Regions from separate parts of the Clostridioides sp. LIBA-7602 genome, predicted to be linked through region 3. Evidence: riboswitches for the same ligand, from Rfam matches in the RefSeq annotation. Region 3 holds a riboswitch; each other region holds the start of a gene.

Region 1 (2,277 bases), 800 kb from region 3:
CATACCTTTTACACCAAATAGGAATTCAAAGCATCTTTCTCCATAATAACTCCAACCTAAAATTGTAGTAAATGCAAATAATGTCAAACTAACTGTAAGTAATATTGGTCCAAATGTAGGAATTGCTCCATTAAAAGCTGCTTGTGTCATAACAGCTCCATTAAGGTCAGAACACCATACTCCTGAAATAACAAGAGAGAATCCAGTAAGAGTACAGATTATAATAGTATCTATAAAAGTACCTGTCATAGATATAAGACCTTGTTCTGCTGGCCATTCAGTTTTAGCCGCAGCTGCAGCTATTGGAGCACTACCTAGACCAGATTCGTTTGAAAATACACCACGAGCTATACCATTTCTAATAGCCAGTGAAATAGTTGCTCCTAGGAAACCACCAGTTGCAGCAGTAGTTGTAAAAGCACTTTTAATTATTAACATAAAAGTTTCTGGTATCTTGTTCCAAAAAGATATTAAAATGATTCCACAGATTACAATGTATATAACAGCCATAAAAGGTACTATCTTAGTAGCTACATTAGATATACTTTTAAGACCTCCAAATACGACTAACGCTACAAATACTGCTAATATAACACCTGTGATTCTAGGGTCTACACCAAAGCTGCTATTTATCGCATCTGTTATTGAATTTACTTGGGTAAAAGTACCTATTCCTAAAAGTGCAACCAATATACCACTTATAGCGAAAAATATTGCAAGAGGTCTCCATTTTTCACCCATACCATTTACTATGTAATACATTGGTCCACCAGATACTTGACCATTTTTGTCTTTAGTTCTATATTTTATTGCAAGAACACCTTCTGAATACTTAGTAGCCATTCCAAAGAATGCTGCTATCCACATCCAAAAAAGAGCACCAGGTCCACCAGCTTTAATAGCTGTAGCAACACCAACAATATTACCAGTACCAACTGTAGCAGCTAGTGCAGTACATAAGGCTGCAAAACTTGAAACATCACCACTACCTTTGTTTTCAGCAGAGAAGATTAATTTAAGAGCTCTTGGAAGTTTAGTTATCTGTATAACTCCAAGTTTAACAGTAAGTAATATACCAGTACCAACTAGTAGTACTAGCAAGGGTGGTCCCCAAATAAAAGCATCAACTTTGTTTAAAATATCAATTAGATTCATAAAAACACTCCCTCATTTTTTTGCTTTGTACAATCAATAGAATTTTTAATGAAGTAATTGACAGGAAATAAGTATAATTTATTATAATTTCTAGTGTAATAAAAAAAGCTAAATCTAAAAAAGATTCAGCTCTGGATATACACTAATTAGCAACCAAAATAAAAGTATTAATAATACTGATTTTGGTAGATAATCCCTGTCCTTTTGCCTGAGAGATTGAGCATAAAAGCCTTGCCCCTTCGGCGCCCATAATGGGTCTCTCCAGAGTTCCGTAAATTTTACAGTCCTACTTTTAAAAAGTACCTGAGAGTGTTACTCCTTCGGTGTGCTATATAGCAACTCTTCTATAAAATCTTAACCGGATATTGATTTGTCATAGCTTATTGTATTAATAATATTAATATAAGTTTTTATGTTTTGTCAACTGAAAAATTAAAAAATAGTAAAAAAATATAAAAATGTAAGTCTAATTACGAATTATAAATTTAAAAATATAAGTAATATACGTGAAAATGGATATCGTAATAAGCATACAAATTAGGCATAAAACAAGTTTTAAATAAAAAAATCTTAAATAATTAATTAGATATGATTAAATTATGGTAATATTATAGTTACGATATTAAGAAAGGTTCTATTTATTTAGATTTTAAGTGTAATATGAGATTGAATATAGAGAAAGGAAGTATTTTTAGATGGGAAAAGTATTAGTACTAGCAGAAAAACCTTCTGTTGGAAGAGATATAGCAAAAGTTTTGGGTTCAAAAAATGAAAAAAATGGGTATATAGAGGGTCCAAAGTATGTGGTTACTTGGGCATTAGGCCATTTGGTTACGCTTGCCGACCCTGAAAGTTATGGAGAAAAATATAAATCATGGAGCTTAGAAGACTTGCCAATACTTCCTAAGCACCTAAAGACTGTTGTAATAAAAAAGAGTGGAAAACAGTTTAATACAGTCAAAGCTCAAATGAATAGAAATGATATAGATGAAATAGTTATAGCAACAGATGCAGGTCGTGAGGGAGAGCTTGTAGCAAGATGGATAATAGAAAAATCACAAGTAAAAAAGCCTCTAAAACGTCTTTGGATTTCATCAAGTACAGATAAAGCGATAAAAGAAG
Region 2 (2,277 bases), 890 kb from region 3:
TTACAGATTTTTAGTTTCCAAACTTTTCATCAATATATTTCTCAGCTACTATAGATGCAATTGCTCCATCGTTAGTTGCAGTTACAACCTGTCTTAGAGTTTTAGATCTACAATCTCCTGCTGCAAATACACCTGGTATGTTAGTTTTCATGTCTTCATCAGTTATTATATAACCTTTTTCATCCATATCAACTTTACCTTTGAATAAATCAGTTTGAGCATCTAATCCAACGAAAACAAATACTCCCATTGTTCCATCTTCTTCATCTGCAAAGTATTCATGAGTTTCTCCAGTAATCTTATTTTTAAATACAACTGACTCCAGTATTCCATCACCTTTGATTTCTTCTATTACTGTATCTAATAAGAACTCTATCTTTGGATTCGCTTTTGCTTTTTCTTCAACACTCTTAGCACATCTAAATCCTTGTCTTCTATGTACAATTGTTACTTTTCTAGCAAATTTAGTTAAATACATTGCTTCTTCTAATGCACTATCTCCTCCACCTACAACAAATACCTCAAAATCTTCAAAGAAGTCTGCATCACAAGTTGCACAATATGAAACACCTTTACCAGTAAGTTCTTTTTCCCCTGGGCAACCAATTTTTCTTGGAGTTGCTCCTGTTCCTATTATTACTGCTTTAGCTCTATATTCTGCTTTTTGACCTTTTAAAACTTTTATATCTCCATCTAGCTCAGTATCTACAATGTTATCTCTTAGAATTTCTGCTCCAAACTCTTTACATTGTTCAACCATTCTAGCTATTAGACTTGGTCCTGTTGCATTTGGAACTGACCCTGGATAATTTGCAATTTCATGTGTTATTACAATTTGCCCACCAGTTTTGTCTTTTTCTAGGATTAGAGTATTCAACTTTGCTCTTGCCCCATAAAGCCCTGCTGCAAGCCCTGCTGGTCCTGAACCAATTATTACTAAGTCATACACATTTTCCATTTTGACTTATCCTCCCCAATTAGATTTCTCATTTTATTTAATATTAAATTAGATTTAATATTTAGGCTGCTTTAATAATTTTTTAACAATTTTTTTTATTCATACTGCATTCTTTGTATTGTATTATAAAATATATCATAATCAATTACCCTAAAGTCGTCTTGAACACTTTCTGTCCATTTTGGAGTCTTTTTATTATTCTGAAATTTACTTGCAGTGATGATTGCTTCTTCAATTAAGGTTAAAGAGTTTATATCCAAACGATTTCCTCTCTTTAGTATAACAGTTCTATAAGGTGTTTCATTTGGTTTTACACTCCCATAGAGTGGATGAGATAAAAGTTCATATCCTTCATGTATCAAATCTCTACTTGCTTCTAAGATACCAATATAAGTTGTGTCTTTAAACAAAACTTCTCTTTCTTGAACTTCTTCTCTTACTTTCGGATTATTTGTAATTATTATCATTTTTTTACTCTCTTTCAATCTTTTATTTATTACTTGATAAATAAAAAACAGGAAAAACAAATCTCCCAATTTGTCTTCCCTGTTAAAATCATTTTCAGAGCCCCGTCCAAGTACAGTCATTTTTACCTGAGAATTTCATCTAATCTTTTGGGTAAATAGGATTAAATTTGTCCCTTCGGTCGCTTTTTTATAAAGCAGTCTCCCATACTCTTCATCCGGATTATTAAGTTATCAGAAAATTGAAAATTAAGCAATTTATCCTTTGTTTTCTATAAATAGCTTTTTTCTATCTCTGTTGACTTAAGTATATAAACATTCTATAAAATTTGCAATAGTTTTTTTATATGTATTTTGTATACATTTTTACTTTTTTTTCCAAGTGTTGATATTACATATTTCCTGTATTTTCTTTTTTTTTTAAGTACAAACCTTTTTTGGTTTACTTTCTCAAACTGATTAAAAATATAACTATTTTCACAGCAAATCTTTGATTTTTACATATTTTTTAATTTTTTACTTTTACCCACTGAAATTCTCATAATTTTTTATAATTTGCTATCATTTACTTCATCAAACCAAGATTTAACATCACCCATGATAGACTTAATACAGTCATTATCAAATGGTGAATATAAATTTCCCATACTTACAATACCTAAAAATGATTTTGTCCCTCCAACTTTACAAATATTTATATAATCTTGCCATCCTGCATCTCTATCTTGAATCATTTTTTTCCAAAATTGTAATGCACAAACTTGAGCTAGTACATAGTCTATGTAATAAAATGGATTTTTAAATATATGACCTTGCTTAAACCACCAACAACCTCGCTCTAAAAAAGAATTATTA
Region 3 (2,277 bases):
TACCTTTAACATTTTTGATTTATCTTCACTTGTGGCAGGTATATATGAAAATTTATTTTCTTCATTTAATACAGTATTATCTTTTTTATATTGCTTTTTATAAAAAGGTTTCTTAACTATCATGGCAGGAACAACTTTTTTTCTGATTGCTATACCTATTTCATTTCCTACTTTTGCATACTCAGAATCTATAATTCCCATACCTAAAATCTTTCCTGTTGTTGGAGAAGCACATCCTGTTGTTACAAAGCCTACTATTTTGTCACCAATCTTTATATCGTATCCATTTCTAGGCATCCCTTTGCCTTGCATTTCAAATCCAACTAATTTTCTTTTAGCTCCATTTTCTTTTTCTTCTGATAAGATTGTTTTTCCAATAAAATCTTCCTTGCTTGTTTTTACAAAAATTGATAGGCCTCCTTCAATTGGAGATATATGTTCGCCTATTTCATGACCATATAGAGGTAGAGCTGCTTCAAATCTCAAAGTATCTCTACAACCTAAACCAGCAGGACATATATCTTCTCCTCCAGCTTTTAAAACTTCATTCCAAATTATTTCTGTATGTTCATTTTTACAATATATCTCAAATCCATCTTCTCCAGTATATCCTGTTCTTGAAACTAAACAAGTTAAACCACATATTTTTGTTGATGGAATTGACTTATAAAATTTTATTGATTTTAAATCTATGTCTGTGATTTTTTGAAGAATTTCTTCTGCTTTAGGCCCTTGAACTGCTAGTTGACTAACTTCATTAGAAACATTTTTTATATCTACATTGTAACCTTTACTTTGTTTTATTATCCATGCCACATCTTTATCTATATTCCCTGCATTTATTACTAATAAATAATCTTCTTCACCAAATTTATATATTAATAAATCATCAACTACTCCTCCGTTTTCATAACACATAGGTGTATATATAATGTCATTTACCTTTAATGTGCTTATATCATTTGTAACTAAATTTTGTATAAATTTTTCTGAATCTACACCTTTTATTTGTACCTCTCCCATATGAGATACATCAAAGATACCTGCACTTTTTCTAACCATTTCATGCTCTTTATTTATTCCTTCATATTCTAAAGGCATTTCCCAGCCAGCAAACTCAACAAGTTTTGCTCCAAGCTCTTTGTGTATATTATACAAAGGCACTCTTTTCAATTCATTCATATATAACCCTCCCTATAAAATTAGACCCACTATATTTAAGCAATTTCGATATTATGTCCTATACTTTTTCATAAAAAAAAGATATATTAGCATAGAAAATAATCCTAGCCTATATATCCCTGTTTGTATACCTGAAAGATTTAATAATTTAATATTATTTTGCTTCTTCGGTGACTTATAGTATATTAACTTAAGTCTCTCCAGAGTCCCATCAACTAGCGATATCTTTGCCTGAAAGTTTCTCTAAGAATTGGCATTTCTTAAATTTCTTCTTCGGCGCCTTTTTATATAAAGGTCTCTCTCGCTAATCTCATTTGGAAATATTTATTTTCATTTTTATTGTATGAATATTTCAATTAAATGTCAACACATTATATTTATTTTTTTTTATGTATTAATTTTTTTGTTAAGTTTTTATTATCAATTATATTACTTTTATATTATTAACTTTTATACATATATGTTATATATTAATGTAAAATAATATATTTATTTAATTTATTATTAATATGTCATACAAAACACTAAAAGTAAAGTTATATTGTAATTTACTATATTATGTTAAAGATATATTCATACACACAATAGAATCGTTTGCAATTTTATCTTTGTGAAAAATAAGATTTTGAAATAGAGCATTTTTAAATAAAATTAAACTTATTAAACAGATATATTTTTTATAAGTTTATAAAAAACAGATTATATTGTGACTTTAAATTGTTTCTTAGAAATACGTTATTATAGATTTTATATTCTTAACAAATGTCTTAAAATTTATATGTAAACACATTTTCAGACAACAAAAAAAGCACTTAATGTGCTTTTGTATATTTATTAGAAAATATCTTTAGAAATATATTCATATTGTATTTTGGTTTATTTCTCAAAAAATAAAAACGGGATAGCCCACTCCGAAAGCCAGCAACCCCAGTTTTTTTCAGCACAACTAAGCACTGTAGAGTGCGGATGAAGGGAGTCGAACCCCCACGCCAATGGCGCTAGATCCTAAGTCTAGTGCGTCTGCCAATTCCGCCACATCCGCTTATCACTCTTTTATTTTACTATATTTCCCTATTATTTTCAATAACTTTTTAA

Evidence for each region. A riboswitch is a leader RNA that binds a small molecule or an ion and turns the genes downstream of it on or off. The one in region 3 is predicted to bind glycine.
Region 1: linked by a shared signal. The riboswitch ahead of ACTG45_RS12480 (alanine/glycine:cation symporter family protein) and the one ahead of gcvPA (aminomethyl-transferring glycine dehydrogenase subunit GcvPA) in region 3 are both predicted to bind glycine.
Region 2: linked by a shared signal. The riboswitch ahead of ACTG45_RS12875 (GrdX family protein) and the one ahead of gcvPA (aminomethyl-transferring glycine dehydrogenase subunit GcvPA) in region 3 are both predicted to bind glycine.

The regions. Positions count from the first base shown of each region.
Region 1 covers NZ_CP196991.1:2,611,432-2,613,708, reverse strand. The annotation lists gene ACTG45_RS12480 (alanine/glycine:cation symporter family protein) at 1-1,155, opposite strand, end outside; glycine riboswitch at 1,342-1,430, opposite strand; gene ACTG45_RS12475 (DNA topoisomerase III) at 1,851-2,277, shown strand, end outside.
Region 2 covers NZ_CP196991.1:2,703,852-2,706,128, forward strand. The annotation lists gene trxB (thioredoxin-disulfide reductase) at 11-958, opposite strand; gene ACTG45_RS12875 (GrdX family protein) at 1,054-1,425, opposite strand; glycine riboswitch at 1,529-1,640, opposite strand; gene ACTG45_RS12880 (M3 family oligoendopeptidase) at 1,971-2,277, opposite strand, start outside.
Region 3 covers NZ_CP196991.1:1,810,291-1,812,567, reverse strand. The annotation lists gene gcvPA (aminomethyl-transferring glycine dehydrogenase subunit GcvPA) at 1-1,182, opposite strand, end outside; glycine riboswitch at 1,300-1,388, opposite strand; glycine riboswitch at 1,392-1,496, opposite strand; tRNA gene ACTG45_RS08625 (tRNA-Leu) at 2,144-2,224, opposite strand.